4 regions of the Tardiphaga sp. 813_E8_N1_3 genome follow, and region 1 is predicted to be linked to each of the others. Evidence: riboswitches for the same ligand, from Rfam matches in the RefSeq annotation. Region 1 holds a riboswitch; each other region holds the start of a gene.

Region 1 (7,828 bases):
GCCAACGTCAATCTGCTCAACATTATCCTGCGGCAATACGGCGTCGATCCGGCCAAGGTCACCATCGTGCAGTTCTCGACCACCGAAGTGGCCGAGGCGGTGAAGGACCAGAAGGTCGATGCGTTCATTGCGGCCGGCCCGGTGAACAGCAAGATCACCAATGACGCCATCCAGGCTTCGAGCCGCGATGGCACGCCGACTTTCCTCGCGATCGATTCGGCCGAAGCCATCGCGCAGAATTTCCCGATGTATGAATCATCGGAAATTCCTGCAGGCGCATTCGGCGGCGCGCCGGCGCGGCCGGACGATGACGTCAAGACCATCAGCTTCTCGCATCACATCGTGGCACGGCAGAGCCTGTCGGATGTGACCATTGCCGCCTTCACGCGGCAGCTGTTTGCGATCCGTCAGCAGATCATCAACGACTTCCCGCTGGCGGCGAAGATCGAGACGCCGGATACCGACAAGGATGCGGTGATCCCCGTGCATCCCGGCGCGGCCGCCTATGTGGATGGCGAAGAAAAAACCTTCCTCGATCGCTACAGCGATTACATCTGGTGGAGCCTGATGGGGCTCTCGGCGATGGGCTCGATCGGCGCCTGGTTCGCGAGCTATCTGAAGAAGGACGAGCGCAACGTGAATGTGTCGGAGCGCGATCGTCTGCTCGACATGATCGCCGCCGCGCGCAAGAGCGAGTCGCTCGAAGAGCTCGATACGATGCAGGCGGAGGCCGACGATATTCTGCGTCATACGCTGAATTGCTACGAGCACGGTGCCATCGAGGAAGGCACGCTGACAGCCTTCAACATTGCGCTTGAGCAATTCCACAACGCCGTCGCCGACCGCAAGGCACTGATCGGGATGATACCGCCGGAGCCGATGAATCCGCCGGAGCAATTGCGCCAGCCGCCGCGGCCGCTGGCGGTCTAGCGTTTGAGATAGCGCCAACCGATCACGACGCCGCTTATCGAGACGATGGTGCCGAGAATCGACAGCAGCCACACCACGATGTCCCAGGCTGGGCGATACATCAGCAGCAACTGAAAATCGAAACTGTGCAGCGCGTTGAACAGCCAGCGATAGGTGCGCCGGCTTGAGTCGACGCGGCCGAGGATGTCGCCGGTGACGGGGCTGATGTGAAACCAGGTCTGCGCGTCGTCATCGAATTTGGCGCGCAGCACCGGCAGTTCGCGGTCATTGTGGTGCGTGTACCAATAAGCGTCGTACTCTCCGATAGTTAGCCGGTTTTCGAGGCGCGAGTCCGGCAGCAGCGTTGTTGCGGCTTTCCAGAGACGATCTTGCGGCAATCTTGCGATTTCGCCGCTTGCCGGATCGATCACCGTCTTCGTGCCGTCGCGTGACGCGACGATCATCAGCGGCATCCCGTCGATCCATACGAAGCGCGCTTCGACCGCGGCTTTGTCCGCTGGTACGCGAATGGCTGCAGCGATGGTTGGCGCATCGTGGCCGGCATAGCGCTCCAATACCTCGCGTGGCGTATTGCGGTCGGCAAAAACCCGGCCGGGATCGAGCGACAGCCAGCCCGAGAACATCCAGGTCAGCACGAACAGCCCGGCGATCAGTCCGGTGATGTGATGCCACGCCATCCAGCCGCGATAGGGCGTGATGTTGCCGTTCGCATAACGTTGCTTCAGGCGCACGCGCAGAATGCCGATCCAGATTCCGGTAACGCCGACGATCAAACAGATGCCGGAGATCCACAGCACCACCAGCCGCCACAGCGGTCCGTCCTGGCGCAGCACGGTCGGATAGATCCAGTGCGGGATCGAGCCGAGCCAGTTCCAGAAGCGTTCGGTACGGCTGGTATCGAGCGCGATCTCGCCGGAGCGCGAGGAGACGTAGAGTTTGGTGCCGGCATCATCGCCGAGCGCGATGAGATACAACGGCCGCAGCGGATCGTAACGCGCGGTGACACTCCATTGGTCGCGATCGACGATTTCTTCGAGTTGCGGTGATTGGCTCGCTGGATGATAGCTTGCGACTGCAAGCGCTTGTTGTTTGGAGACGTCAGTGATGGCGCGGCCATCGATGGCAGAGATCGTTTGCCGTTTGCCGTCCCAGCCGGTCAATCGATAGACCGGCTCATCGGCGATCATGTTCAATCGCAGATCGCGCGGATAGCGCGCGGCGCCAGCCTTCTTCATCGCGTCGTCGGGAGAGAGGGTAACTTTCTCCCAGGTGATGTCAGGCAATGTCGCCAGCCGCTCCGTATCGGAGAGGTTGGGAAACGCGACATACATCATCACTACGCCGGAGATGAACCACATCGCGAAGAAGAGACAGGTGACGATGCCGACCCAGCGGTGGCCGATATACAGCCACCGCCGGAGAGTGCGTGTCAGCTTGCGTGACAAGCTCAGAACCTCACGTTGACGGCGAGTTGAGCGGTGCGTGGCATGCCGAGGACCCACTGATTGTCGCTGTAGCTCGACGTCGCGTAGATCTTGTCGAACAGGTTATAGACGCGCAGTGACACCGTGGTGTTGACGTCCGGCTTCCACTGCAGGCCGGCATTGACCAGCGTGTAGCTCGGCATTTCCAGCGTATTGGCATTGTCAGCAAAGGTCTTGCCGACGATCTGCACGCCGGCATTGGCTGACCAGTTCGCTGTGAAAGCCCATGTCGCCCAGATGTTGGAGACGTTCTGCGGGACGTTGATGGGGACGTTGCCCGCATAATTCACCCCGATGGTCGCTTGCTGGAAGTCGTCATATTTCGCGCGCAGGAAAGCGGTGTTGGCGTCGATGCGCCAGCCGTGGTCGAGCGCGAGGCCGATCGAGGCTTCGATACCTCGCGACGATTGCTGGCCGACTTGTTGTACTGTTCCGCCACCGCCGGGAATGGGAGTGATCAGATTGTTCTTCACGATCTCATAGCCTGCTAGCGTCCACTCACCGCGACCGCCCCAGAACGACTGCTTGACGCCGATCTCGGCCTGCTTGCCGGTTGCGAGATCGAATTTCGCATTGGCATTGCTCGCCGAGATCAGTCCGCCGACCGTATCCACAGCCGTCGAATACTGGCCATAGAAAGCGAGATTCTGGATCGGTGTATAGACCGCGCCGACGCGCCACGAGGTCGCAGAATAGTCCCGGGTGTAACTGTTGGCGGGTTTGCGATAGTCGGTTCGCTCAATGGTCGGCTGATCTTGGCGGACGCCCGCGATCAGCGACAATTGTTCGGTGATGGCCAGTCGATTTTCGGCGAAGAACGCGTATTGATTGGCGACGCTCCTGAAGCCGGGAATCGTCGGGTCCGGGCTGCTGAACAGGCCGGGATCGAAGTTGATCGGATCGACCGATGACGATCCGCCATAGGGCGAGTTGTTGGTGTGCTTGAAGTCGATGCGATTGACGTCGAAACCGGCCAAAAACTCATTGGCCATGCCGAGCACATGGCCCTTGAACGTGGCGTCGAAGCGATCGCCGATCTGCTGCTGGTTATGGAAGATTTCGAAATATGAGCTGCGGTCGATCTGGCCCGTTGCCGGATTGAATGCGTAGTTTTCGAGCTCTTTCCAGTGCCGCTGGCTGTACATGTAATACAGCGTGTTGCGGATCGAGATGCCGTCGGCAACCTGCCATTCGGTCTTCACCTGGCTCCAGCTGTCCTGCCAGCGGATCGTGCTGTCGCCGACATTGTAATTCTTGAAGCGCAGGGCGGGATCGAACTGTCCGTTGATCAGCGGCGTGCCGAAATAGCGCATCGGGTGGCGATCGCCGTAGTCGGTCGAGATCGTCCAGACGAGGTCTTCGGTCTGCTTGATCTGTACGGTGGCATGCAGCGCGACATTCGAGTTGTTGCCGCGATCGACCCAGCCGTCCGACATGTTACCGGTAGCCGTGATGCGGTAGGCAACGTCCTTGTTGATCGGTCCGCCGCTGTCCACCGCGATGCGGCGGGTCATGTTGCTGTCGAGCGAGATTTCGGCCTGGTTTTGCGGGATCCATGACGGCATCTTCGAGACTATGTTGATAGCGCCGCCGACGGCACCCTCGCCGAACATCACGGACGCCGGACCACGCAACACCTCGATGCGTTCGGTGGACCAAGTGTCAAACGGGAAGTTGACCGTGCCCGAAGCGACGTAGAGTCGCGTGCCATCGAGCAACATCTTCACCGAATCCACGCCGGTGAAGCCACGGGTGCTGAAGGCAACGCCGCCGTTGCCGGGATCTCCGATGGCCGTTATGCCGGTGGCGTTCTGCGTCACGGCATCGAGTACGTTCTGCTGGCCGCGTTCGGCGATGGTCTCGGCCGAGATCACCTCGACGCTGGCAGGCGTCTGCAGGCGCGTCAGGCCGAGGCGGCTGCCGGTGGATGTAGTGCCCGTGAGGTTGAGCGTCGGCGCTGCGAAGACGGGGCCTGTCGGTGTGGTAACCGGCGCGCCGGTATTGGCGGCGACATTGCGCTGCTGGCGTGAGCGCGCAGCACGCGATGCATTGCCGTTCGTGGTGCGGCGTGCGCGCTGAGGCGTCGCCGACGGCTGGACTACAACGGGATCGAGCGTCTGGCTTGGCTGTGCAGCTTGCGCCCAGCTTTCGCTCGGACACAACAAGCAGGAGAGAGCAACAGAATAAAGAAAGGGAGTATGTCGCTTCAATGCGACGGGAGAAACGGAGGTCATCTACAGGACTCGCGGTTACGTGGCACGTCACCGCAAACCAAGTCGCCCCGCTGCTTTCAAACAGGCAGTGTGACTTCCACCAGGACACCCCGCCCAATGTGCTCGCGTGTGACCACGACTGGCGGCAGGTCTCCTGGCTCACGGGTCAATGCCTGTTGCCGCCTTCCCAGGTGAATACCCAGTGGCTCTTGGCGCAGGCTCGCCGCTTACAGTTGCGGGGGCAGCCGCGGAATCGGGGGATCCCCCTCACCGCATTCCCTTTTGATCCCCGAAGGGAACCGTCGCCTTCACGTTAAGGTGAAATTTCCAAATGTGTCAATCAAGTTGCTAGTCACTCGCAACGTGTGCTGACGGGTGTTGATATTGCGCATCACCTGTCATCGCAGCGTCAAGCGATTTGCCTAGAGCCACTGGTGCCAGAGCCAGGATCAGGAGTTCGCCATGGCGTACAAGTTTTCGGTATTACGTATTTCCCGCCGTCGTTTTCTCACGCAGTCAGCTGCAGCAGGCGCAAGCTTCCTGGCGATGCCTTACCTCAGCCGCGCGGCGGATCGTCCGGCCGTATCGCATGGCGTGCAGTCCGGCGATGTCGGGACGAGCAGCGGCATGATCTGGTCGCGCGCCGATCGCCCGGCGCAGATGATAGTGGAAGTCGCCACCACCGAATCCTTCAGCAATGCGCGCATGTTGCCTGTCGTCAGGGCGCTGCCTGAAACCGATTTCACGGTGAAGCTGCTGCTCGATAATTTGCCGGCCGGGCAGGACATCTTCTACCGCGTCAAATTCTGCGATCTCTCGCATACCGACATCGTCGGCGAGCCCGTGATCGGCCGCTTCCGCACCGCGCCGGCGGATCGCCGCGATGTGTCCTTTGTTTGGGGCGGCGATGTCGCAGGCCAAGGCTGGGGCATCAATGCCGATGACGGCGGCATGGTCACCTTCGCCACCATGCGCAAGCACAATCCGGATTTCCTGATCCATTCCGGCGACACGATTTACGCTGACGGCCCGATCCTGCCCGAAGCAAAATTGCCGGACGGCACGATCTGGAAAAACACCATTACGGTGCCGGAAAAGGCGAAGGTCGCCGAGACGCTCGACGAATTCCGCGCTGCGCACAAATACAATCTGCTGGACGACAATGTTCGTGCCTTCAATGCGCAGGTGCCGATCTTCGGCCAGTGGGACGATCACGAGGTCACCAACAACTGGTCCTCATCGAAGCAGTTGCCGTCATCTTACAAAGAGCGCGACATCACGCTGCTGGCCGCGCGCGGCGCCCGTGCCTTTCACGAGATGTATCCGATCTCGGTCAACCCGACCGAACCCGGACGCGTCTATCGCACGCTCAACTACGGTCCACATCTCGATGTCTTCATGCTGGACGAGCGCAGCTATCGCGGCCCCAATGGCCCGAACCTGCAGGAGACCTATGGTCCCGATGCGTATTTCATCGGCCCGGAGCAGATGGCCTGGCTGAAGCGCGCCTTGATGGCGTCGAAGGCGACCTGGAAGGTGATCGCCTCCGACATGCCGATCGGCCTCGTCGTCTATGACAATGCCGCCGACAAGAAGGGCTCGGAAGCGATCGCGCAGGCCGACGGCCCAGTGCGGGGCCGCGAGCTGGAGATTGCCGATATCCTGCGCTTCATCAAATCGGCGGGGATCCGCAACACGGTCTGGCTGACGGCCGACGTGCATTACACGGCGGCGCATTACTACAGTCCGGAGAAGGCCCAGTTTCAGGATTTCGAGCCGTTCTGGGAGTTCGTTTCGGGCCCGTTTCACGCGGGAACTTTCGGGCCGGCGGCGCTCGACAATACCTTCGGTCCCGAGGTCCGTTTCGTGAAGGCGCCGGGGCCCGACAAGCAGAATTTGCCCCCGTCGGCCGGCATGCAGTTCTTCGGCCACGTCAAAATCGACGGCCAAAGCGGCCAAATGACCGTTACCTTGCGAGATCGGGCCGATATGGCCCTTTGGGCCACGGTTCTGGACCCGAAATTGGGCTAACCATTTGGCAGATTCGCATTGTTTTTCGGCGATTTCCCCCTATATTGCGCCGCAACGCGTCCGAGTACCCGGCCCCTTCTGGCCGGGTTTGCTTTTGGAGGGATTGCCCCAGCGCGTTTTCAGACGAGGCAGTTATCGAACGCGCTCGAGCGCAAGGCCCAACTCTAATTGATCTGGCCTTTTGTCGAGCATGTCTTGTTGAACCCGCTTAAGGGCACCCAGACCGTAACCAGAAGAAGACCTATGAACCTTCGCAACATTGCTATCATCGCCCACGTTGACCACGGCAAAACGACCCTCGTCGACAAGCTGCTGCAGCAGTCGGGCACCTACCGCGATAACCAGCGCGTCCAGGAACGCGCGATGGATTCGAACGACATCGAAAAAGAGCGCGGCATCACTATTCTCGCCAAGTGCACCTCGGTGCTGTGGGATGATGTCCAGATCAACATCGTCGACACCCCAGGCCATGCCGACTTCGGCGGTGAAGTCGAACGCATCCTGTCGATGGTCGATGGCGTGATCGTGCTCGTCGACGCTGCTGAAGGCCCGATGCCGCAGACCAAGTTCGTGGTCGGCAAGGCGCTGAAGCTCGGCCTCAAACCGATCGTCGCGATCAACAAGGTCGACCGTCAGGACGCCCGCATCACCGAAGTTGTCAACGAAGTGTTCGACCTGTTTGCAGCGCTCGACGCCACCGACGATCAGCTCGACTTCCCGATCCTGTACGGATCAGGCCGCAACGGCTGGATGGCCGACAGCCCGGACGCGTCGCATGACGTCGGCATGAAGCCGCTGTTCGATCTCGTCATCAAGCATGTCGCGCCGCCGGTGGTTGAAGAAGGTGCGTTCCGCATGCTCGGAACCATCCTCGAAGCCAACCCCTATCTCGGCCGCATCATCACCGGCCGCATCTCGGCCGGTTCGGTCAAGCCGAACCAGAGTGTCAAGGTGCTGTCGCGTGATGGCAAGGTCGTCGAAACCGGCCGTATCACCAAGATCTTGGCGTTCCGTGGTCTTGAGCGTCAGCCAGTTGAACTCGCCGAAGCCGGTGACATCGTCGCCATCGCCGGCCTGCCCAAGGGCACTGTCGCCGACACCTTCTGCGATCCGTCGGTTGAAATTCCGATCCAGGCCCAGCCGATCGATCCGCCGACCGTGTCGATGTCC
Region 2 (7,828 bases), 2.6 Mb from region 1:
TGCTTCCGCGCCGAGGCTGGCGCTGCCGGTCGCGATACGCGTGGCATGATCCGCCAGCACCAGTTCACCAAGGTCGAACTGGTCTCGATCACCACGCCTGAGGAAAGCAAGAACGAGCATGAGCGCATGCTGTCCTGCGCCGAGGAAGTGCTGCGCCGGCTTGGCCTCCATTACCGCGTCATGACGCTGTGCACCGGCGATATGGGCTTTGCCGCGCAGAAGACCTACGACATCGAGGTCTGGATGCCGGGCCAGGGCGACGGCGGTGCTTACCGCGAGATTTCATCCTGCTCGGTCTGCGGCGATTTTCAGGCGCGCCGTATGGACGCCCGCTCGCGCGGGCCGGACGGCAAACCGCGCTTCGTGCACACGCTGAACGGCTCGGGCACAGCCGTCGGTCGCGCGCTGATCGCCGTGATGGAAAACTATCAGCAGGAAGACGGCTCGATAGCCGTGCCGGATGTGCTGCAGCCTTATATGGGCGGGCTGAAAGTCGTTCAGGCCGGCTAGGCGTCGTCGCGTGCCAGCCGCTCAGGCGCGGCTGGCGGTCACCAGCGCGCATTTGGCTTTCTCGGCTTTTATGTTGACAAAGCCCATATGCGTCATCGGAAACGCCTTGCGGCTTTTCGTGCTGACGGTCTCCGCGATGACGCGGCGACGCTCCGTCACGTAGCGTCCGTCGCGGCTGCGGAAGGCGCAAGCGATTTCGAGGTCCTTGACCGGATAGTCATTGGCGTTGCGAACGGTGAAGGTCATGAGAGCCTTGGAACCGAGGCCGCCGCGGCGAAACGACTGGCGGGAGAGACTGAGACGGTTGAGCTCCGCGGCGTCCGGGACGCCGACGAGTTGTGAAGGAGTGGGTTTGGCAGAGTCCTCCTCGGTCAGTTCGTCGGGCATTGTTGCCACTACCGCCGTATTGAGAGTGAGATCGGGCTTGGTCTCGGCCAATCTGGGAAGCAGCAGCCACCCCGTCAGGGCGACAACCGCGATCGCCGGCAATCCGATGATCAACACCCGTTCGAGCTGTCTTGCCATCTCCGTCGCCCTGTGGGGCGCTGCGACCAAGGCCATCCGGGTCGAGCGCGCATGCTTCAGACGCAACTGGCACTCACCTACCTAAATAAGAAATCGCGGCGACGCCGAAATGTTCCGGCCTGCGGGAAAAATCACCATTTTGGCCGCCGCGCTGCGCACAAGCAGCGCCCAAAATGGGGGTGGCAAAAGCCGGTACATGCTGGCAAAAACCGGTGCTGGCCAGCGGCCCTCCCGATCGAAAGGCACCTCACGAATGCGCATTCTCTGCACCAATGACGACGGCATTCACGCCCCCGGCCTGAAGATCATCGAGCAGATCGCCAAGGAATTGTCCGATGACGTCTGGGTGGTGGCGCCCGAACTCGATCAGTCAGGTGTGTCGCATTCATTGTCGCTGAACGATCCGTTGCGGCTGCGCGAAGTCGGCCCGCGGCATTATGCCGTGCGCGGCACGCCGACCGACTGCGTCATCATGGGGGCGCGTCATATCCTGAAAGACAAGCAGCCAGATCTCGTATTGTCCGGCGTCAACAAGGGCCGCAACGTCGCCGAGGACGTGGTCTATTCCGGTACCATCGCCGGTGCGCTCGAGGGCACCATTCTCGGCATTCCGTCGGTGGCGTTGAGCCAGGAATTCTCGATGGAAACGCGTCACAATCCGCAATGGGAGACCGCGCTGAAATTCGGACCTGACGTGCTGCGTAAGGTCATCAAGGCGAGCGTGCCGAAGAACACCGTCATCAACGTCAACTTCCCGGCCTGCGCGGCCGACGAGGTGAAAGGTGTCGTCGTCACCCGGCAGGGCAAGCGCAATCAGGGCTTTCTGCGCGTCGATGAGCGGCGGGATGGCCGCAACAATCCGTATTTCTGGATCGGTTTCGAGCGCATCGTCGCCGCGGAAGCCCCGCTGGAGGGTACCGATCTCGCAGCGCTTGCTGCGCGCTATGTCTCGGTCACGCCGCTGCGTCTCGATCGCACGGACGATGTGTTCTCCGAAGCGTTGACCAAGGCGCTTGGCTGAGATTTCGAGGTAGGCGAGTGGGCTCGCCTAAACCGCAACGCCCTTGAGCGTCGTGGACAGCACCTGTGCCAGCGTTTCCATCTGGAAGGGCTTCTGCAGCGTCGGGCGGTCACGAAATTCTTCCGGCAGGCCTTGCGCGCCATAACCAGTCGCGAAGATGAACGGGCGGTTGCGCGATGCGATCACTTCGGCGACCGGCGAAATCACCTTGCCATTGACGTTGACGTCGAGGATCGCAATGTCGAATTTGGCAGTACCAGCCAGCTTGATCGCTTCGTTGATGTCACCGGCTTCGGCGGCCACGCTGTAGCCGAGTTCCTCAAGCATATCGGCGACCATCATGCGTATCATGACCTCGTCTTCGACCAGGAAGACGGAGCCGCCCGGCGGGTTCGTTGCAGTCATGGCCGGTTTCCTTGCCCCAATCCTCTGAACAAAATCGCAAATTCCCGGGTTGAACGCAATCTCGACGCATTGCCATTTTCGTGACCCAAAGACGCATGTCGCGTATTCGGTCCCGGATAGAGCAAGACCTGGATGTCAGCGCCCCGCCCATAACAGGCTGCTATGCTGTCGGTTCCGCGCGCGGAACAATAAAAGTTGTCGTGGGGCTATCCCGGTTCCGATCGCAGAATACATCAATCTATCTTTGCTAGATCGAGAGTGTTTCTAACCTGTGCTGCGTGAGGCCTTTCCATGATTACCGTCGGACAGCCGCCTGAACAGATGATGTTTCAGCTTGGTCTGCGGCGCCGTGGGATCAGCGATCGGCTGGTGCTGCGCGCAATGGAGGATGTTCCGCGCGATCGCTTCGTCGAGCCGAACGATCGTGCCCATGCCTGGCGGGATACGGCCTTGGCCATTGCCTGCGGTCAGACCATCAGCCAGCCCTTCGTGGTGGCCTATATGACCGAACAGCTGCAATTGAATGCTGGTCACCGTGTGCTCGAGGTCGGCACGGGATCGGGCTACCAGGCCGCGATCCTGTCAAAGCTCGTCCGCGACGTGCTCAGCATCGAGCGTTATCGTACGCTGGCCGATGCCGCCCGGACCCGGTTGGAGGCACTCGGCCTCCACAATATCGAGGTCATGCTCGGCGATGGCCTCAATCCGGCTGCCAATCTGGGATCGTTCGACCGGATCATCGTGACCGCCGCCGTGGAGGAGGTGCCCGTGGCGTTGACCGACCGGCTTGAGGAGGACGGCATTCTGGTTGCGCCGGTTGGTCCTCATAATGGCGTCCAGACCCTGGTCCGGATCCGCAAAACCGGGGATGGATTGGAGCGAAAGGAGCTTGTGGACGTGCGTTTTGTGCCAGCACTTCCGGGCATCGCGCGCGAGCTCTGAAAAAAAGTTCGTGAACGACTGTCACGTGTTGGTCGCAAGGTTAAAGGCTTGGTAACGGAGACGGTGTTTACTCAATTCAGTTGTTTGTTGCGTATGAGTGAGTAACCAATGTCCAGCGTTGTCGAGTTGCTTTACTCGCGTCGCGCTCCGCAGGTCGCGGTGCTGGCGCTGATGTCTATCGGTTTTGCGGGCTGCAGCGCCGACATGCAGACGCGTCTGTCTCAGAATCCAAGTTTTGACTCGGGGCAGTCCCGTGGCTTTGGCTGGCAAGGCGAAACCACCGGCTCGGTGCCGCAGCGGGCACCACGCGCGCCGGTCGAGCGCCAGGAACTGCCGCAGTATCAGCGCCCGGCCTATAATCCGCAGCCGCAGTATCAATCCCAGGCTTTGCCGCCGCCGATCTCGGCGCCGCAATCCTATCCGGCAGCTCGTCCGGTTGCGTCGGCTGCTCCCGTTAGCGGGGGCGGTAACGGTATGTATACGCCGCCGCCCGCACGTGCGCCGATCGAAACCACCGGCTCCACGGCGCCGCGCTCGGTTGCAGCGACCAACGGGCTTGCCCGTGATGGCGGCACCTCGATCATCGTCGGCACCAGCGATACGCTCGATGGTCTGGCGAAGCGCTACAATGTCTCGTCGGCCGCGATCCTGCAGGCCAATGGCTACAAGGGGCCGCGCGCGTTGTCGCCCGGCCAGTCGCTGATCATTCCGCGCCAGGGCGCCGCCGCAACTCCGGCCGTTGCCGCTGCTCCGAGCAAACCTGCCGCCGGCGCATCGACCACGCATTTCGTCAATCGCGGCGATACGCTGATGAGCATCTCGCGCCGGAACAACGTGCCGGTCGCCGAACTCGCGCGCGCCAATGGTTTGGCGCCGAACGCCCAGCTGAAGCTTGGTAGCAAAATCAACGTGCCCGGCGCACGTACTACGGCTTCTGCAGCTCCTGCAGCCGCGCCGCTCGCTGCGCCCGTCGCAGCCGTGACGGCTGCTCCGGCTGGCGCGGTCACGTCCGCTGCCGTGGCCCGTGTTGCTTCTGCCGAACCCGCACAGAAGGCCCGTCTCGCAAGTGCAACGACGACGCCTGAAGAAACCACGCCGGAATCGCCGACTAAAGCCGCTGACGCAACCGGCGCTTTGCCGACGTTCCGTTGGCCGGTGCGCGGCCGCGTGGTCACAGGCTACGGCGCTAAGACCAATGGCAAGTCCAATGACGGCATCAACGTCGCCGTGCCGGAAGGCACGCCGATCAAGGCTGCCGAAGATGGCGTCGTTGCCTATTCCGGCAACGAGCTGAAGGGTTACGGCAATCTGGTTCTCGTTCGTCACTCCAACGGCTACGTCACCGCATATGCCCATGCGAGTGAGCTGATGGTGAAGCGTGGTGAGACCATCAAGCGCGGTCAGGTGATCGGCAAGTCCGGCCAGTCCGGCGAAGTCACGTCGCCGCAGCTTCACTTCGAAATCCGCAAGGGATCGTCGCCGGTCGATCCGCTGCAGTTCCTCAACGGCGCGTAAACGCAATCCACGAAGTGTAGTTTGCATTCACACAAGCCCGGCCTCGTGCCGGGCTTGATGCGTTTGACCTCGGGGCTGCGGCCCACGCCAGCTCCGGAATCTTCAACGCGCCGCTGCGTGTGGGCAGAGTTAGCTCGCGCGAGCTCTGTTGACTGCCGCGCGATGTTGCCCATATGTGAACCTGTCGTGGTTCTTCGGGAAGGTTTGCCCGAAGCTAAGAGGGAAGCCGGTGAGGCGTTAAGCCAAGGCCGGAGCTGCCCCCGCAACTGTAAGCGGTGAGCCGCTGTCCATTAAAGTCACTGAGGCCCGCAAAGGTTTTGGGAAGGCCGGACAGCAGCATTGACCCGCGAGCCAGGAGACCTGCCTCGACAACATAAACGTCCTCGGGCGGGGTGTCCCGGTGGTGCGGTTGCGATTCCGCGACTGCCGTCGTGGAATCCAGACGTGTCACTTTGGCCTTTTGCCCCCAATCATTGGGGTTAAGCCATGTCTACTGTGTCAAAGTCTACCTCTTCAAAATCAACTACCTCACTCCCTGTTGCTACATTGGGCACGCCACGGATCGGTCCGCGGCGTGAGCTCAAGATGGCGCTGGAAAGTTATTGGTCCGGTGCAATCGACGAGAATGCGCTGATCGATGTCGGCGTCGGGCTGCGTGCCGCCAACTGGGCGCGCCAGAAGTCGCTCGGGGTCACGGTCATGCCGTCGAACGACTTCTCTTTCTACGATCAAGTGCTCGATACCAGCGTCATGGTCGGCGCCATTCCCAAAGTCTATGGCTGGACCGGCGGGGATGTTTCCTTCGCCACCTACTTTGCCATAGCGCGCGGATCACAAGGCGCCGCGCATGACGAGGCCTGTAAGCATGGCTCTCACACGCATGATGCGTCCCACGGTGTGCCAGCGCAGGAGATGACCAAGTGGTTTGATACCAACTACCACTTCATGGTGCCGGAACTGACGCCAGATCAAACCTTCTGTCTCGCGTCGCGCAAGCCAATCAAAGAATATGAGGAAGCGAGATCGCTGGGCTATCAGACGCGGCCTGTGCTGGTCGGGCCTGTGACCTATCTGAAGCTTGCCAAGAGTGCAGATGCGTCATTCGATCCGGTGACGCTACTCGATCGATTGCTACCTGTTTACGTCGAAGTGCTCGGAGAATTGGCCGACAGAGGCGCCGAATGGGTGCAACTGGATGAGCCATGTCTGGTGCTCGATCTCGACACGTCGGCCCAGCAGGCGCTGCAGCGGACTTATGCGGCTTTTGCCGAAGCGGTCCCGCAGCTCAGGATCATGCTGAACACTTACTTTGGCGAACTTGGCGATAACCTCGATCTGGCCCTATCGCTTCCCGTCGCCGGGCTTCATCTCGATCTGGTCCGTGGATCGGAGCAGTTTGACGAAGTCGCTGCGAAGGCACGAAAGGACCTGATCCTCTCACTCGGCGTGATCGACGGCCGCAATATCTGGCGGTCCGATCTGTCCAGCCTGCTCGATGGGCTGGAGCCCATGGTCGATCTGCTGGGGCGGCATCGCGTTGAGCTCGCGCCATCCTGTTCGCTATTGCATGTGCCGATCGATCTGGGCCTTGAGACTGATCTCGATCCGGACGTCAAAAGCTGGCTGGCCTTTTCGATCCAGAAGATGGAAGAGCTGGCCGCACTTGGAGCAGCACTGGCTGGCAGTCGCGCTGATGTTGCCGCAACGCTCGCGGCCTCGGATGCCGCGGCGGCCGCGCGACTGGCATCGTCGAAAATCCACGACCTAGCGGTCGCGAAGCGCGTCGCCTCGGTTGATGTGACCATGCGTCGGCGCGGCAGTGACTTTGCCTCACGGACGGGTGAACAGCATCAACGCTTCAAGCTACCGGCATTCCCGACAACAACCATCGGCTCGTTTCCGCAGACCCCGGAAGTGAGAAACGCGCGCGGGGCTAATGTCAGGGGCACGCTCAGCGATGCCGCCTACAAGACGTTCCTGCAGAACCAGACGGCGAGGGCTGTTCGCTGGCAGGAGAATATCGGTCTCGACGTGCTGGTGCATGGCGAGTTCGAGCGCAACGACATGGTGCAGTATTTCGGCGAGCAGCTCTCCGGCTTCGCCTTCACCAAACACGGCTGGGTGCAGTCCTATGGCTCCCGCTACGTGCGGCCTCCCGTGCTGTTCGGAGACGTGTCCCGACCGCATCCCATGACCGTCGAATGGTGGCAATATTCGCAGTCGCTGACCGAGCGGCCGATGAAGGCAATGCTGACGGGACCTGTCACGATCCTGAACTGGTCATTCGTGCGTGACGACATTCCCCGCGAAGTCGCCTGTCACCAGATCGCGCTCGCGATACGCGATGAGGTGGCCGATCTCGAAAAAGCTGGAGCCGGCATGATCCAGATCGACGAAGCGGCACTACGCGAAGGGCTTCCGCTGCGCAAATCGGAATGGAAGTCCTATCTCGATTGGGCCGTGGAGAGCTTCCGCATCTGCTCGTCAGGCGTGCGGGATGACACGCAGATCCATACGCATATGTGCTACTCGGAGTTCAACGACATCATCGATGCGATCGGTGCCATGGACGCCGATGTGATCTCCATCGAAACGTCACGTTCGAAGATGGAGTTGCTTGATGCGTTCCGGACCTACAAATATCCGAACGAGATCGGCCCAGGCGTTTACGACATCCACTCGCCGCGGGTGCCTGAAACGCGCGACATGGTCGATCTGCTCAAGCTGGCCCGGCAGCAGCTGGCGGACTCCCAGCTCTGGATCAATCCCGATTGCGGACTGAAGACCCGGAAATGGGAGGAGGTGCGGCCTGCGCTCGTGAATATGGTCGCGGCGGCGCGCGAGTTGCGAAACCTCGCCTAGAGCAAGTCGAATGCCGCCCCGTCGTCATGACGGGGCGGCATTCGCCGG
Region 3 (7,828 bases), 920 kb from region 1:
GACCGCCGCGCGCCGCAACAAGCGCATGGTGACGCAGAGCGAGTTCGAAGAGGCCAAGGACAAGGTGATGATGGGCGCCGAGCGCAAGTCGCTGGTGATGTCCGAGGAAGAGAAGATGCTGACGGCCTATCACGAAGGCGGTCACGCCATCGTCGGCCTTAACGTCGTCGCCACCGATCCGATCCACAAGGCAACGATCATTCCGCGCGGCCGTGCGCTCGGCATGGTCATGCAGTTGCCTGAGCGCGACAAGATGTCGATGTCGCTGGAGCAGATGACCTCGCGTCTCGCGATCATGATGGGCGGCCGCGTCGCTGAAGAGCTGATCTTCGGCCGCAACAAGGTCACTTCTGGTGCATCGTCGGACATCGAGCAGGCAACGCGGCTGGCTCGTATGATGGTCACCCGCTGGGGTCTCTCGGAAGAACTCGGCACGGTCGCTTATGGCGATAACAATGACGAAGTGTTCCTCGGCATGCAGATGGGTCGCCAGCAGAACGTCTCGGAATCGACCGCGCAAAAGATCGACTCCGAAGTGAAGCGTCTGGTCGCGGAAGGCTATGACGAGGCGACCAAGATCCTCACCGAGCGCCGCGAAGACCTGGAAACGCTGGCCAAGGGTCTGCTGGAATTCGAAACCCTGTCGGGCGACGAGATCGGCGATCTCCTGAACGGCAAGAAGCCGAACCGCGAGTCGGTGCTCGAGCCGTCGGGTCCGCGCACCTCCGCCGTGCCGCCCGCCGGCAAGCCCCGTCCGCGTCCGGATGGTGGACTGGAGCCGCAGCCGCAGGCGTAAAGTCGTCACACGTAAACATGCAAAACGCGGCCGAAAGGCCGCGTTTTTTTTGTTTCTGCCTCGGATCGTGGTGCACGGCACCGGACTACGCATCTACACCATTTAAGCTTTCCTCAAGCTTCCGCAGGCACCGTAGCGCCACATAGATCGTGCTTCGGGGACCGCATGACGACGACGAAGTTGAACCTGACAGAGCCGGGACGTGGGCCGATTCCGTCCGCGTTGTTGATCGTCTGTGTGACTCTCGCCGCCGTCCATATCCTGTTCTTTCCGATGTATTTCGGCCGCGGCTGGATCATCGAGGCGGATGGGCTGGGTCAGCCGACCGATTTCGTCAATGTCTGGTCCGCGGGCCGCTCGGTGCTCGATGGCCTGCCGGCTTTGGCTTATGACTGGGACATCCAGAAGAAGATCCAGGTCGCCGTGCTCGGCCAGACCTATCCCGGCAATTTCGGCTGGCATTATCCACCGCCGTTCCTGTTCATCGCAGGATTACTCGCCAAGCTGCCTTATCCGGTCGCTTTCATCGCATGGGTCGTCGCCAGCGCCGTGCCCTATCTGCTTGTAATGCGCGCGATCGTTGGTCGCCCCTTTGGCCTGCTGCTCGCCGCCGCTTTTCCTGTCGTGCTCGCCAATGTGCTCGTCGGGCAGAATGGCTTTCTCACTGCGTCACTGGTCGGCGGCATGTTGGTGCTGCTGCCGACGCGGCCGGTGCTGTCGGGCATCTGTCTCGGTCTGCTCAGCTACAAGCCGCAATATGGCCTCTTGTACCCATTGGCGCTGATCGCCGCCGCGCAGTGGCGCGCGTTCATTAGCGCAGGTGTCACCACGGTCGCGCTTGCCGGTGCCTCGTGGCTCGCTTTTGGCACCGAGAGCTGGCAGGCTTTCTTCCACTGGATTCCGATGTTCTCGCAGGCCTTTCTGGTCGAAGGCCGCGCGCCGTGGGGCAAGATGCAGAGCCTGTTCGCGCTGGTGCGCTTCTTCGATGGCAGCGAGAGATTGGCCTGGACGCTGCAATGGATGCTCATCGCGTCCCTCGCGGTATCGCTTGCCTGGCTGTGGCGCAGCCGCGTGCGCTACGAGTGGAAGGCGGCAGCCTTGGCGACGGCGACTCTGCTGGCGACGCCCTATCTGTTTCTCTACGACGTGATGGTTCTCGCGATCGCGTTCGGCTTCATCGTCCGCGTCGGCCTGTCGAAGGGCTTCCTCGGCTACGAATTGCCGATGCTCGGTCTCGCGACGGTGGCGCTCATTGCCTATCAATTTGCCGTTTCGCCCACTGGCTTGGCCGCGATGTTGCTCGTGGTCGTCTTGATCGGACTTCGCATCCGCGATTCACTCGGCGCCAACGGTGCCATGATCTCGACCGTCGCTGGATCAGGAGTTGTCCACGGTACCAACAGCCCGGCCTGATTTGTTGTCGTGACTCTGAATGCTCGCTTGACACCTCGCCGCGGATCACACCAAATGTAGACGTCACGGTCCGCCATGTCGCAAGATTTGGTGGCTAAGAGGGAAGTCGGTGAAGACGCTGTTTTTGCGTCACATTCCGGCGCTGCCCCCGCAACTGTAAGCAGTGAGTCTGTTTCGATTGAAGTCACTGATGCGTAAGCATCGGGAAGGCTGAAAACAGACATTGACCTGCGAGCCAGGAGACCTGCCGCGACACCAGAACGTCTATGGGCGGGGTGTCCCAGCGGTCGCTTGCAGGCAATGCCGGCGGATTTCCGCCGTGTATTTTGCAGCGTCCTTTCGGCCCCAGCCCCCATTGCTTGATGCATCACACGGGGTCTTGCCGATGCCTAATTCATCTTCCGTCTTATCCAATGGCCGCGATGCGGCTCATGCGCCGCTGATTCAACTGTCGCCGGAAACGCTCGCTGCGCCCGCGCGCGAACCCTCGATGCAGATCATCCGCCGCAACGGCACGGTGTCGCCGTTCGACGGCAGCAAGATTTCCGTCGCAATAACCAAGGCCTTTCTGGCAGTCGAGGGCCATACGGCGGCCGCATCGCGCCGCGTCCATGAGGCGGTGGAACAGTTGACCGGCGAAGTCGTGGCTGCGTTGACGCGCCGCGTCGGTGAAGGCCGCACCTTCCACATCGAGGACGTGCAGGATCAGGTCGAGCTGGCGCTGATGCGCAGCGAGCACCACAAGGTGGCCCGCGCCTATGTGCTGTATCGCGAGGAACGCGCCCGTACCCGCGCCGAGGAACTGGCCGCCAAGCCGGCGCTCGTCTCCACTGCCCCGGTGCTGCATGTCACGCTCGCGAATGGCACCCGCGCGCCGCTCGATTCGGCGCGTCTGGCGCTGATCGTCAACGAAGCCTGCGCCGGCTTCGACAGCGTCGATGCTGCGCCCGTGCTGGAGGAAACCCGCCGCAATCTCTATGACGGCATTACGCTGGATGAGCTGGCGCTGGCCGGCATCATGGCCGCGCGCACGCTGGTGGAGCAGGAGCCGAACTACACCTTCGTCAGCGCCCGCCTGCTGCTCGACAAGCTGCGCACGGAAGTCCTGTCCTTTGTCGGAGGCACGCCGACGCACGCGTCGCAGGCCGATATGACGACGCGTTACGCCGAATATTTCGGCGCCTATATCAAGACCGGCATTGCGGCCGAGCTGCTCGATCCTGAACTCGCGCGTTTCGATCTCAAGCGAATCGCCGCCGCGCTGAAGCCGGATGGGGACCTTCAGTTCCAGTTCCTGGGCTTGCAGACGCTCTATGACCGTTACTTCCTGCATGTGCAGGGCAATCGCATCGAATTGCCGCAGGCCTTCTTCATGCGCGTTGCCATGGGCCTCGCGCTGCGCGAAATCGACCGCGAAGCCCGCGCCATCGAATTCTACAATCTGCTGTCGTCGTTCGACTTCATGGCCTCGACGCCAACGCTGTTCAATGCGGGCACGCAGCGGCCGCAACTGTCGTCCTGCTTCCTCACCACGGTGGCCGACGATCTCGACGGCATCTTCAAGTCGGTAAAGGACAATGCACTGCTGGCGAAATATTCCGGTGGTCTCGGCAATGACTGGACGCGCGTGCGCGGTCTCGGCGCCCACATCAAGGGCACCAATGGCGAGAGCCAGGGCGTGGTCCCGTTCCTAAAGGTTGCCAATGACACGGCCATCGCCGTCAATCAGGGCGGCAAGCGCAAGGGCGCGGTGTGCGCCTATCTGGAAACCTGGCACATCGACATCGAAGAGTTCTTGGATCTTCGCAAGAACACCGGCGACGATCGCCGCCGCACCCATGACATGAACACCGCCAACTGGGTGCCGGATCTGTTCATGCAGCGCGTCGAAGCTGATGGCGAATGGACACTGTTCTCGCCCGACGAGACGCCGGAGCTGCACGACCTCTATGGCAAGCCCTTTGCCGAACGTTATGCGGCCTATGAGGAGAAGGCTGCGCGCGGCGAGATCCGCGTGTTCAAGAAGGTGCGTGCGACTGATCTCTGGCGCCGCATGCTGACCATGGTGTTCGAGACCGGCCATCCCTGGATCACCTTCAAGGATCCCTGCAACCTGCGTTCGCCGCAGCAGCATGCTGGCGTGATCCATTCGTCGAATCTCTGCACCGAGATCACGCTGAACACGTCGGACGACGAAGTCGCCGTCTGCAATCTCGGCTCGGTGAACCTGCTCAATCACATCGGCAAGGATGGTCTCGACCATGCGCAGCTCAAGCGCACCGTGACGACCGCGATGCGCATGCTCGACAATGTCATCGACATCAATTTCTACACCATCCCGGAAGCGCGCCGCTCGAACCTCAAGCATCGTCCGGTGGGTCTTGGCCTGATGGGCTTCCAGGATGCGCTGCAGGTCCAGGGCATCGCGATGGCGTCGGACGCGGCCGTGGCCTTTGCCGACACCAGCATGGAAGCGATTGCCTTCCATTCCATCTCGGCCTCGGTCGATCTCGCCGCCGAGCGCGGTCGCTATCCGTCCTTCGACGGATCGCTGTGGAGCCGCGGCATCCTGCCGATCGACTCCATAGAAATCCTCGCGGAGGCGCGGGGCGGCGTGCAGATGGATCGTTCGATCACGCTCGACTGGAGCGGCCTGCGTGCACGGGTGAAAGACACCGGCATGCGCAATTCCAACGTGATGGCGATCGCGCCGACGGCGACGATCTCCAACATCTGCGGCGTCGCGCAGTCGATCGAGCCGGCCTATCAGAACCTCTATGTCAAATCGAACATGTCAGGTGATTTCACGGTGGTGAACGCCTTCCTTGTGCGCGATCTGAAAAAGAGGGGCCTGTGGGACGAAGTCATGGTCTCCGACCTGAAATATTTCGACGGCAGTGTCGGGTCGATCGACCGCGTGCCCGATGACCTCAAGGCGCTCTATGCGACCTCGTTCGAGATCGATAGTGCATGGTTGATCGAGGCGGCCTCGCGCCGGCAGAAATGGATCGATCAGGCGCAGTCGCTCAATCTCTATATTGCCAACCCATCCGGCAAGAAGCTCGACCAGCTCTATCGCCTGGCCTGGACGCTGGGATTGAAGACGACCTACTACCTGCGCTCGCGCAGTGCCACGCATGTGGAGAAGTCGACGCTGAAGGGCACCGACGGCAAGCTCAATGCCGTGTCAGCAACGGTCGCAGCAGCGAAGACGGCGGGGGCGCCGATCCTCGTTCAGCCGTCTGCCGTCACCGCGCCAGAGCTGAACGTCGCAATGGCCTGCTCGATCGACAATCCCGAATGCGAGGCGTGCCAGTAAGGCACGCTTCACTCAGCGTCATTGCGAGGAGCCTCTTGGCGACGAAGCAATCCAGTCTTTCGTCTTGAGGCGTCTGGATTGCTTTGCTTCGCTCGCAATCACGGCACAAAACATTTCGCTCTCTCCGCGCTCGGCGCGACCGATTTCCAAGGATATCTTTTATGCTCGACTGGTCCGACACTTCATCCGCCTCCAAGGCGCCCGCCTTCATCCCGCTCCCGGAAACACCCATCGATCAAACCGGTCTCGGCACCATCGATCGCTCCGGCGGCCGCGTCTCGGTGGACGAGAAGCGCATGATCAATTGCCGTGCTGACGTCAACCAACTGCTGCCGCTGAAATACAAATGGGCGTGGGAGAAGTATCTCGCCGGCTGTAACAATCACTGGATGCCGACCGAAGTCTCGATGCAGGCCGATATCGCGCTGTGGAAGTCACGCGATGGCCTGACCGAGGACGAGCGCCGCGCGATCAAGCGTAATCTCGGCTTCTTCGCGGCATCGGAAAGTCTTGTCGCCAACAACATCGTGCTGGCGATCTATCGTCACCTCACCAATCCGGAATGCCGGCAATATCTGCTGCGACAGTCGTTCGAGGAAGCCGTGCACACCCACACATTCCAGTACATCGTCGAGAGTCTCGGCCTCGATGAGGGCGAGCTGTTCAACATGTATCGCGAGGTGCCGTCGATCACCGAGAAGGCGGCCTGGGCTCTCAAGCACACCCAGCATCTCGACGATCCCGACTTCAAGACCGGTACACCGGAGACCGATCAGGCCTTCATGCGCGATCTTGTCGCCTTCTATGTGATCTTCGAAGGCATGTGGTTCTATACCGGCTTTGCGCAGATCCTGTCGCTCGGCCGCCGCAACAAGATGGTCGGTATCGCCGAACAGTATCAGTACATCCTGCGCGATGAATCGATTCACCTGAACTTCGGTATCGATGTCATCAACCAGATCAAGATCGAGAATCCGCATCTCTGGACCAAGGCGTTCCAGGAGGAAATCCGCGACATGATCCGCACGGCCGCCGAGCTTGAAGCAGCCTATGGTCGAGATACCATGCCGCGTGGCTTCCTCGGACTGAATGCGGCGCTGTGCGAGACCTATATGCACTTCATCGCCAACCGTCGCTGCGCCCAGATCGGCCTCGCGCCGGTGTTCAACGAGACGGAAAATCCGTTCCCGTGGATGTCGGAAGCCATGGACCTGAAGAAGGAGAAGAACTTCTTCGAGACCCGGGTGATCGAATACCAAAATGGTGGCGCGCTGAACTGGGAGTAGTCTTTGGTCTCATATCCGCCGCTGCATGGCGCATATGAATCCGCATCGCTTGACCTGATCGCGTGATGCCCGCAGGCATGATCTCGCCTTTCGGCATCACGCGGATCAGTCGATGCACGCCACCCACATCCCTAAAGCACCAGCCTATTGGTCGACGGCTGCTATCGTGCCCGGCATCATCGCTATCGGGCCGATGCTGCCCGGCACGCTCGCTTTCGGCATGGCGTTCGGTGCGTTGTGTGCGCAGAAGAACCTCTCGCTCGTCGAAGTCGAAGTGATGATGGCGACGGTCTATGGCGGGCTATCGCAATTTGTTGCGGTGCAGTCATGGCCTGATGTTTTGACGCCGGGCGCGATCGCGACGCTGGCGCTGCTGACGCTCACGGTGAACATCCGCTTCTTCCTGATGAGTGCGACGCTGCGCCCGTGGTTCGGCACGCTGCCGGCCTGGCAGGCCTATCCGTCGATGCTGCTGGTGACCGACGGCGGCTGGCTCGCCGCGATGCGCTATCGCGATCATGGCGGGGCCGATGCGTCGTTCTATCTCGGCGGCGGTATCGTGCTGTATTTCACCTGGCTGTTTTCGGCGATCCCGGGCTTCTTGCTCGCCGAGCAACTCACTGACCCGAGAAAGTATGGCGTCGATCTGGTGATGCCGGCCTTCTATGCCGCGATGCTGGTGCCCGCATGGAAGGGTCCCCGCTGTGCCATTCCTTGGGTTGTGTCGGGCGTCGTTGCCCTCGCGGTGCATTGGTTGGTGCCCGGCTGGTGGTTCATCATCGCCGGTGCGTTGTCAGGTGCGATCAGTGCCGGGCTGATGGATGAGCCCGAGCCGCAACGTCCGACGGATGTACCCGCATGACGGAATTCTTGCGCAGCGATGTCATGATCGCTTTCGCTGTCATGACGGCGGTCACGGTGGCCTCGCGCCTCGGTGGCTACTGGCTCATGGGTTACGTCAATGTGACGCCGCGGGTGCGGCGGATGCTCGACGCATTGCCGGGTTCGATCATC
Region 4 (7,828 bases), 4.1 Mb from region 1:
CTTACACCAATGCGGCCGGCGAAACGCTGGCCGATGCCATCAAGCGTGTCGGCGGCGATCCGGCGGCCATCGCCGCAATGCAGAAGCCGGAATTCGTCGGCTATCTCGAATTGCATATCGAGCAGGGCGTCGTGCTGGAAAGCAAGAAGCTCGATCTTGGCCTCGTCACCGGCATCGCCGGCATCACCCGTGTCGAGATCGTGCTGCAGGGCGCGGCCGATCACGCCGGCTCGACGCTGATGGAATATCGCAGGGATGCAAGCCTTCCCGCCGCCGAACTCGTGCTGCTGGTCGCGCAGCAGGCCAATGCCTTTGCCGCGCGCAAACAGGGGCACTTCGTTGCCACCACGGGAATCCTTGAGATCAGCCCGAACGCTGCCAATGTTGTACCCGGCGGCGCGCGCATGATCCTCGATATTCGCGCCGAAAAGGCCGCGCTGGTCGATGAATTCGTGGCCTTGCTCGACCGCGAGAGCCTTGCCATCGCAAGGCGAGCCAAGGTCGAGCGCGAACGCTTCGCGTTGATTTCGCAAAATCCTCCCGCGCCTTGCGACGATCATCTGCTTGACGTGCTCGGACGTAGCGCCACCAAGCTCGGCTATTCCATGACACGGCTGGCATCGGGCGCCGGTCACGATGCGGCTTTCATGTCGCATATCGGCCGCAGTGCGATGCTGTTCATTCCGTCAAAGGACGGCAAGAGCCATTGCCCGGAGGAATGGTCGGAGCCGGAGCAACTGGCCGTCGGGGCGGCAACACTGTTCGAGGCGGTGCGGCTGCTCGACGGGCAGAACGACTAGCCGGCGGTGCGTTCGGCCAGCATGCTGCGTTGAGCGGAGGCGAGGTAATCCCCGACCTGCTCGATGCTCATGGGCTTGGCGAAGAAGTAGCCCTGCATGAGACGGCAGTTCTCCTTGTGCAGGAAGTCGACCTGTTCCGCGCTCTCGACACCTTCGACGATGCAGTCATGGCCGAGGCCGGCGCAGAGGCCTAGCATGGTGCGCAGGATCAAGCGCGAGGCATCGTCGGTTTCGATATTGCTGATGAAGCTGCGGTCGATCTTGACCTTGTCGAGTGGCAATTCGCGAATACAGCTCAGGCTCGAATAGCCGGTTCCGAAATCGTCCAGCGAGATGCGCGCTCCCAGGGTCTTCAGCGCATTCAACGCTTCGGTCGCCTGTGCGAGATTGCCCATCACGGCCGTCTCGGTAATCTCGAAGTCGATGCGGCTGGCCTTCACCTTGCTTTGCTGGACAACAGCAATGATCTTGAGGATCGACAGGGGAGAGGCGACGTCAACCGCAGAGAGGTTGAACGAAATCCGGACATGCTCCGGCCATGTCGCTGCCCCTTCGAGAGCCTTACGCAGCAGTAATGGGGTCAACTGGCCGATCATGCCGGAGCGCTCGGCGGCGACAATGAAGCTCATCGGCGGAACATTGCCGAGCTCCGGGCTCTTCCAGCGCGCCAGGGCTTCGAAGCTCGCGGGTTGTCGTGTCTCTGCGTCGATAATCGGCTGGTAGGCGATCCACAATTCCTGTTCGAGGTCGGCACCGGCCAAGGCCCGACTCACAGAGGAGGCCTCGCGGATATCGGCTTCGTGTTCTGCAGAAAACCGGACCGCTTTGCCACGCTTGTGCTGCTTGGCAAAAAACAGCGCATAATCGGCGCGCTCGAACAAATCCTGCGCGGTCTTGGCTGTGTCCGGAAATTCCGCATATCCGATCGAGCAGCTGATGCTTACTGTAATGTCATCAATCTCGAATGGGATGTCGAACAGGTTCTCAATGCTCTCTTCCGCTTCAACAATTGCATCCGGGTCGAGCAATTGGTCGCTGAACATAACGAATTCGTCGCCGCCCAGTCTGCCTAGAAACACGTGAGGGGCGAGATGTGCGCGCAGTCTGTCTGCGACTTCGACCAGCAAGCGATCACCCGTGTGGTGCCCATGGATGTCATTGATCGGCTTGAAGCCATCAAGATCCAGGATACCGAGCAGCAGGCCGCCGCTACTGTGCTCAGTGTTGACAATGCCGCGCTCAAGCTCGGCAAAGAAGTTCCGGCGATTGGGGAGACCGGTGAGGCTGTCGATATTCGAATTCCGGAAATTCTTGTCGCTCAGCACCTGCAGTTCAGCCTGCTTGGTACGCAGCGCCTTCTCCGAGTTCACTCGCTTCTCGAAATCGGAGTAATTGCCGAGCAGCATAAAGAGAACGGCCCCGATAACCACGACGAAGTTGAAGGCGATGGAGACGAAGACAACATTGTCGCTGGAGCCGAAAAAGAACGCGAAGGGCACGACAACCAGCGCCATCACGATCAGCGCTGCCGCGCGCAGATGCATGAGGCAGAAGCCGCAGCCGATCGATGTGACGGCCATAAAGAAAGCAACGTGGCTTTTGCTATAGGCGTCGCCATAGGGAAACAGGCTGAGGCTCCAGGCAGTGAACGCGACGCCGAGAATGCCTGCAAAGATGATCGAGCCGGTGAGCTTCTCGACTGCCTGGTTGAGTGACAGCGTGGTGTTCCGCGCTCTCAGCCAGCTCAGTATCCGGATCACACAGATTGCATCGAATGCAGTAGGGAGATAGACGGTAAGCAGATGTGGCGCAGTACCATAAAAGGTAATCGCAAGTGCCGTCGTGTTGACGACCACCAGCGCATACATCATCGGCACCTGACGGGTGAAGGCAGCGAGTTTCGCTTCCACCAGTTCGGGGTTTTCGCGCGGCACCCGGAAGATCGTTCCGATTTGTGATGCCGCCATTTCGAAGTAGTTCAGCATCGTACCGTCCTGGACTCTGCACTCGTGAGTTAGATACCTATCGCAACTTCTTTAAGATTGGCCTGCCTCGGCTGCTGAAAGTTCGAGATAGTAACCGATTGTTCTGATTGGTGTATTTTCCTCGATTCGCGATGGTGCAAGTGCGAAAAGGTCGGAAATGGTATTAAGAAACCGACCTTGCATCATCGACATCGCAGCGGCATGAGGTTGAAGAAGGTCCATTCGCCGTGGGTGAGAGGAAGGACATGACAACAGCGAGCAGGGTGTTCGAATGATCTATGTGAGCTCGCTTGGAGGCCTTGCTGCCGTGGCAAAATCGCTGCCGTCCTTCGATCTGCTGACCCTTCTGTCGCCCACATCGAGCAAGCGCGACTGGAGCGGGTTGGCGCGTGAGCGGCATGTGGAGCTAACCTTTCACGATATCGTCGAAGCGACGCCGGACCTGATCGCGCCCGATGCCGACGTCGTGGATACCATTCTTCAATTCGGCCGCGGCAGCATCGCTGATCGCCCGATGCTCATTCACTGCTGGGCAGGTATCAGCCGTTCCAGCGCTGCAGCTTACGCCATCGCCTGCGATCGCAATCTTGGCTATGAGATGGCGATTGCAGATGAACTACGCAAACGTTCGCCCTATGTGACGCCGAACAAATTGATGGTGCAATTGGCTGACGAACAGCTTGGCCGCGAGGGACGTATGATCGAATCCATCGCACGCATCGGCCGCGGCGCGGATGCTTTTGAAGGTGAGCCTTATCGATTGCCGTTGAACTGGCCTATTTGATCAGCGCTGCCACGCCGAGCAGAAAGCCGATCTCGAATAATTGCTCGACGGCGCCGAGCACGTCGCCGGTGTAGCCACCGATCAGACGACGCGACCAGAGTGCGAGCAGCGCGGCAAGCACTGCGCCGAGCAGAAGACCCGCAAAAAACGAGGCAACCGAGACGATCGCAAGCGGGATCGCCGCAAGCACGACGACAACAAGTGCAAACAACGATTCCTCAAACCGCACGGGCGCTTCGGCATAAGTGACCTTCATCGCACTGGCATCGCCGCCATAGGGCAGGCGGTTCATCACAAGGGCCGGCATGGCGCGTGCTGCGGCGTGGACGGCGATCAGCGCCGCCGCACCTGCCCAAGCCGGCAATATGGCGAGCGCCGCGACGCGGAGCGCTACGCCGAGGCCGAGTGCCAGTGCCCCATAGCTACCGATGCGGCTGTCCTTCATGATTGCAAGACGCTTTTCGACAGTCCAGCCGCCACCAAAACTGTCGGCGGTGTCGGCCAGGCCATCCTCGTGCAGCGCGCTGGTGATGACGATGCTTGTTGTAACCGCCAGCAAAGCCGCGATCAGCGGTGACCAGAATTCGCTGGCAACAAGAAACACAATCGCGGAGGAGGTCCCAATGCCGGCACCGACGATCGGAAAATACTTCATTGCACGCGCAAGCCAGTCAGCTTCCTGCGCGTCGACAGTTTCCGGTACCGGCAGCACCGTCAGGAAACGGATCGCATTCAAAAGATGCGGATCCAGTCTCATCTAGATCTTTCCGGCCAGCACGTCGTCGAGGCTCGCAACATCGGTCAGCATGCGCGCGGCGGCACGGACCACCGGCACCGCAAGCAGCGCGCCGGTGCCTTCGCCGAGCCGCAAGCCGAGATCGAGTAGCGGCTTGGCATCGAGCGCATCGAGTACGATATCGTGGCCGCGTTCGGCCGAACGGTGCGCGAAGACGCAATAGTCGCGTGCAGCCGAGCACAGACGAACGGCGAGCAATGCCGCAGCGCTGGAGATGAAGCCGTCGATGATCACCGGCCGCCGTTGCGAAGCTGCGCCGAGGATCGCTCCGGCCATGCCCGCGATTTCCAGTCCGCCGAATTCAGCCAGCACATCCAGCGGCGCCGTTGCGGCGCTGCGCGCTGCCGCTTTCGTGATCGCCGCGCGCTTGCGCGCCATGCCAGCGTCATCCTGCCCGGCGCCAACACCGATACAATCATCCAGTGGTGCCGGTGCGAGTCGATGAACCACCAATGCCGAGGAGGCCGTGTTGCCAATTCCCATCTCGCCGAGCGCGATGATGTCGGCGCCAGCCTTGATCTCGCCAACCGCGATTCTGAAACCGCGCGTCAGCGCATCGGCTGCGTGCTCTGCCGTCATCGCTGGCTCGCGCGCGGCGTTGGCTGTGCCCATGCGGACCTTGGCGTCGATCAGCTTCGGATGCACAGGCAGTTCCGCAGCGACGCCGATGTCGATCACGCGGACGTCGATGTTGTTGGCCGTGGCGAAGGCATTGGCCGTGGCGCGGCCGGCCAGATAGGTCATCACCATCGCGACCGTGACGGCCGACGGATATTGCGACACGCCTTCGGCCACGAGTCCGTGATCCCCGGCAAATACCAGCAGCACGGCATTGTCGCCGCGCGGTTCGCCAGGATGCCGGATCATGCCGAGCTGCAGCGCCAGGTCCTCGATTCTCCCCAGCGATCCCGGCGGCTTGGCCTTGCCGTCGATGACGGCACGGATGCCTGCCGCGATCTGCGGGTCAACAGGCGCAATGGCGGGCGGCTGCCACAAGGGCTGGGAATGGGCGGACATGAGGTTCCTTTTCGCGGCCTAACTGACGCAAGACGACCTGCAAGGTCAACAGGTCCGGGCGACAGTCCGTCGGCGCGGTTGACCCCGGCGCACCCGGCAGATAGCGTCTTTTGCGATGGTCCTTCCGCGTGGAAGGTGAATAGGGAAGCCGGTTTGAGGCCGGCGCTGCCCCCGCAACTGTAAGCGACGAGCCCGCGCCGGTGCCACTGGGAATTCTTCAGAATTCTTGGGAAGGCGGCAACAGGCTTTGACTCGCAAGCCAGGAGACCTGCCATCACGAACTGTGCTTTGGAGGCGTCGTCGGGGCGGGGTGCACCGGACGGGAGCGAACCGACGGCAATGCTGTCGGCGCGATCCAACAAAGCTCGTAAGCCCGTGAGGGCGTGAACTGAGCATGTCATGGATCACGACAGCGCCGATATCTCTGGCGAACAAATTTCGGTCGAACCGCCGCGCTCCGTGCCGGCTGGTCCCGTTGTCGTGAGCGTGTGCATCAGCTGCAAGGCCGCCGAAACTGGCACGATCATCGGGCCGGACATGTTCGATGCGGTGAAGGCCGCGCTCGGCGATGGCGCCGTGATGGTGCGTCCGGTGCAGTGCCTCAGCGTCTGCAAGCGACCGGCGACGGTCGCGGTGACGAGTCCTGACGGCTACACATTTTTGTTCGGTGATCTGCAGACCGACAGCGGCAGCGCGGCGTTGGTGTCCTTCGTGGAGTCCTATCAGAAATCCGACTACGGCCTGGTGCCTTGGCGCGAGCGCGCCGAGGTGCTGCGGAAGGGTATGGTCGCGCGCGTGCCACCGATGCGTTGGTCGCCTGAAGACGGGCGTGCTCCGAAATGACCGCCGCGACAACGACATTGGTGCTGGGCGGTGCGCGGTCCGGCAAGTCGTCCTTCGCCGAGGCGCTGGTCAACAGCATCGGCTTGACGAAGATCTATCTGGCGACCGCAACGGCCGGTGACGACGAGATGCATGTCCGCATCGCGCAGCATCGCAAGCAGCGCGGTGAAGGCTGGATCACGGTGGAAGAGCCGCTGGCGCTGGTCGATGCCCTGACGCGCGAGGCGACGGTCGGCCGCGTCGTGCTGGTGGATTGCCTGACACTGTGGCTGTCGAATCTAATGTTTGCCGAGCGCGATCCGGAGATCGAGGCCAAGCGCCTTGTGCGTTTTCTCGATGTGTCGCGTTATCCGATCGTTTTCGTGTCCAACGAAGTTGGCCTCGGCCTCGTGCCGGAGACACCGCTCGGCCGCGCCTTTCGCGATGCGCAGGGCCGGCTCAACCAGATCATCGCGGCCGCCGTGCCGAATGTTGCTTTCATTGCAGCCGGGCTTCCGCTCTGGCTCAAGCGTTCCCAGGAGAATTGAATGTCCCGCGTTCCCGTCACCGTCCTCACCGGATTCCTCGGCGCCGGCAAGACCACGCTGCTGCGCTCGCTGCTGACCCAGGCCGATGGCCGCCGCATCGCCGTGATCGTCAATGAATTCGGCGATGCCGGCTTCGATGGCGGTCTTGTCGAGGAATGCGCGGCAAAGGCCTGCGCGCCTGGCGATATCGTCGAGCTCACCAATGGCTGCATCTGCTGCACGGTCGCTGACGATTTCGTGCCGACCATGGACAAGCTGCTGTCTCGTGAACGTCCGCTCGACGCCATCGTCATCGAGACGTCCGGTTTGGCGCTACCGCAGCCGCTGCTGAAGGCCTTCGCGTGGCCCGCGGTAAAGACCCGCGCCACTGTCGATGGCGTCGTTACCATCGTCGATGCGCTGGCTTTGTCCGAGGGGCGCGTGACGCTGGACGAAGATGCCGTTGCCGAGCAACGCGCCAGGGACGAGGGTATCGAGCACGACGATCCCATCGAGGAAGTATTCGAGGACCAGCTCGCTTGCGCCGATCTCGTGGTGCTCTCGAAGAGCGATCTCGTCGCCCCGGAAAAGCTCGCCGAGATCGAAGCCAAGCTGAAGGCTGTGCTGCGCCCCGGTGTCAGCATCGTGCGCTCCAAGGGTGATCTCGCGCCATCGGTATTGATCGGCCTCAATGCCGCTGCCGAGGACGACATGGCCGTGCGCGTCGGTCATCACGGCGAGGAAGAAGAACACGACCATGACGATTTCGACAGCATCGTCGTTAAACCGACCGCTGCGACCAGCATCGACGCGATGCGCGCGCGGATCAGCGACGCGCTTGGCCTCGACGGCGTCCTCCGTGTGAAGGGCCATGCCCGCATTGCCGATAAATCCGCTCCGATCGTCGTGCAGGCCGTCGGCGCCCGCGTTGAACTCGCCTTCGCCCGGCCGGACGTGACGCAGGCCGAGCATCTGGTGGTCATCGGCCTCAAGGGATTCGACGGCGACGCGGTGCGAAAGGCACTCGCCGGGTAACGCAGGTTCACCCGCATGCATCTGAAGCTCGATACCTCCGGCAGTATTGACGACGGCGACGT

The links. Region 1 has a riboswitch for cobalamin ahead of AB8A33_RS25880 (TonB-dependent receptor). Riboswitches for the same ligand answer to the same signal wherever they lie in the genome.
Region 2: it holds a riboswitch for cobalamin, as region 1 does, so the genes downstream of both, metE (5-methyltetrahydropteroyltriglutamate--homocysteine S-methyltransferase) here and AB8A33_RS25880 (TonB-dependent receptor) in region 1, are expected to answer to the same signal.
Region 3: it holds a riboswitch for cobalamin, as region 1 does, so the genes downstream of both, AB8A33_RS21620 (ribonucleoside-diphosphate reductase subunit alpha) here and AB8A33_RS25880 (TonB-dependent receptor) in region 1, are expected to answer to the same signal.
Region 4: it holds a riboswitch for cobalamin, as region 1 does, so the genes downstream of both, AB8A33_RS06560 (DUF1636 domain-containing protein) here and AB8A33_RS25880 (TonB-dependent receptor) in region 1, are expected to answer to the same signal.

What each region holds. Positions count from the first base shown of each region.
Region 1 is NZ_JBPWQE010000001.1:5,473,509-5,481,336, reverse strand. Features, by position in the region: gene AB8A33_RS25890 (TAXI family TRAP transporter solute-binding subunit) at 1-930, shown strand, start outside; gene AB8A33_RS25885 (PepSY domain-containing protein) at 927-2,375, opposite strand; gene AB8A33_RS25880 (TonB-dependent receptor) at 2,378-4,648, opposite strand; cobalamin riboswitch at 4,755-4,946, opposite strand; gene AB8A33_RS25875 (alkaline phosphatase D family protein) at 5,090-6,658, shown strand; gene typA (translational GTPase TypA) at 6,902-7,828, shown strand, end outside.
Region 2 is NZ_JBPWQE010000001.1:2,865,090-2,872,917, reverse strand. Features, by position in the region: gene serS (serine--tRNA ligase) at 1-510, shown strand, start outside; gene AB8A33_RS13730 (hypothetical protein) at 532-1,035, opposite strand; gene surE (5'/3'-nucleotidase SurE) at 1,289-2,056, shown strand; gene AB8A33_RS13720 (response regulator) at 2,084-2,461, opposite strand; gene AB8A33_RS13715 (protein-L-isoaspartate(D-aspartate) O-methyltransferase) at 2,753-3,403, shown strand; gene AB8A33_RS13710 (peptidoglycan DD-metalloendopeptidase family protein) at 3,512-4,918, shown strand; cobalamin riboswitch at 5,089-5,300, shown strand; gene metE (5-methyltetrahydropteroyltriglutamate--homocysteine S-methyltransferase) at 5,405-7,780, shown strand.
Region 3 is NZ_JBPWQE010000001.1:4,556,109-4,563,936, reverse strand. Features, by position in the region: gene ftsH (ATP-dependent zinc metalloprotease FtsH) at 1-796, shown strand, start outside; gene AB8A33_RS21625 (glycosyltransferase family 87 protein) at 962-2,209, shown strand; cobalamin riboswitch at 2,259-2,475, shown strand; gene AB8A33_RS21620 (ribonucleoside-diphosphate reductase subunit alpha) at 2,595-5,528, shown strand; gene AB8A33_RS21615 (ribonucleotide-diphosphate reductase subunit beta) at 5,690-6,814, shown strand; gene AB8A33_RS21610 (AzlC family ABC transporter permease) at 6,927-7,676, shown strand; gene AB8A33_RS21605 (AzlD family protein) at 7,673-7,828, shown strand, end outside.
Region 4 is NZ_JBPWQE010000001.1:1,394,309-1,402,136, forward strand. Features, by position in the region: gene AB8A33_RS06535 (Zn-dependent hydrolase) at 1-800, shown strand, start outside; gene AB8A33_RS06540 (putative bifunctional diguanylate cyclase/phosphodiesterase) at 797-2,785, opposite strand; gene AB8A33_RS06545 (tyrosine phosphatase family protein) at 3,057-3,569, shown strand; gene cobS (adenosylcobinamide-GDP ribazoletransferase) at 3,562-4,326, opposite strand; gene cobT (nicotinate-nucleotide--dimethylbenzimidazole phosphoribosyltransferase) at 4,327-5,382, opposite strand; cobalamin riboswitch at 5,482-5,672, shown strand; gene AB8A33_RS06560 (DUF1636 domain-containing protein) at 5,782-6,225, shown strand; gene cobU (bifunctional adenosylcobinamide kinase/adenosylcobinamide-phosphate guanylyltransferase) at 6,222-6,752, shown strand; gene cobW (cobalamin biosynthesis protein CobW) at 6,753-7,766, shown strand; gene cobN (cobaltochelatase subunit CobN) at 7,782-7,828, shown strand, end outside.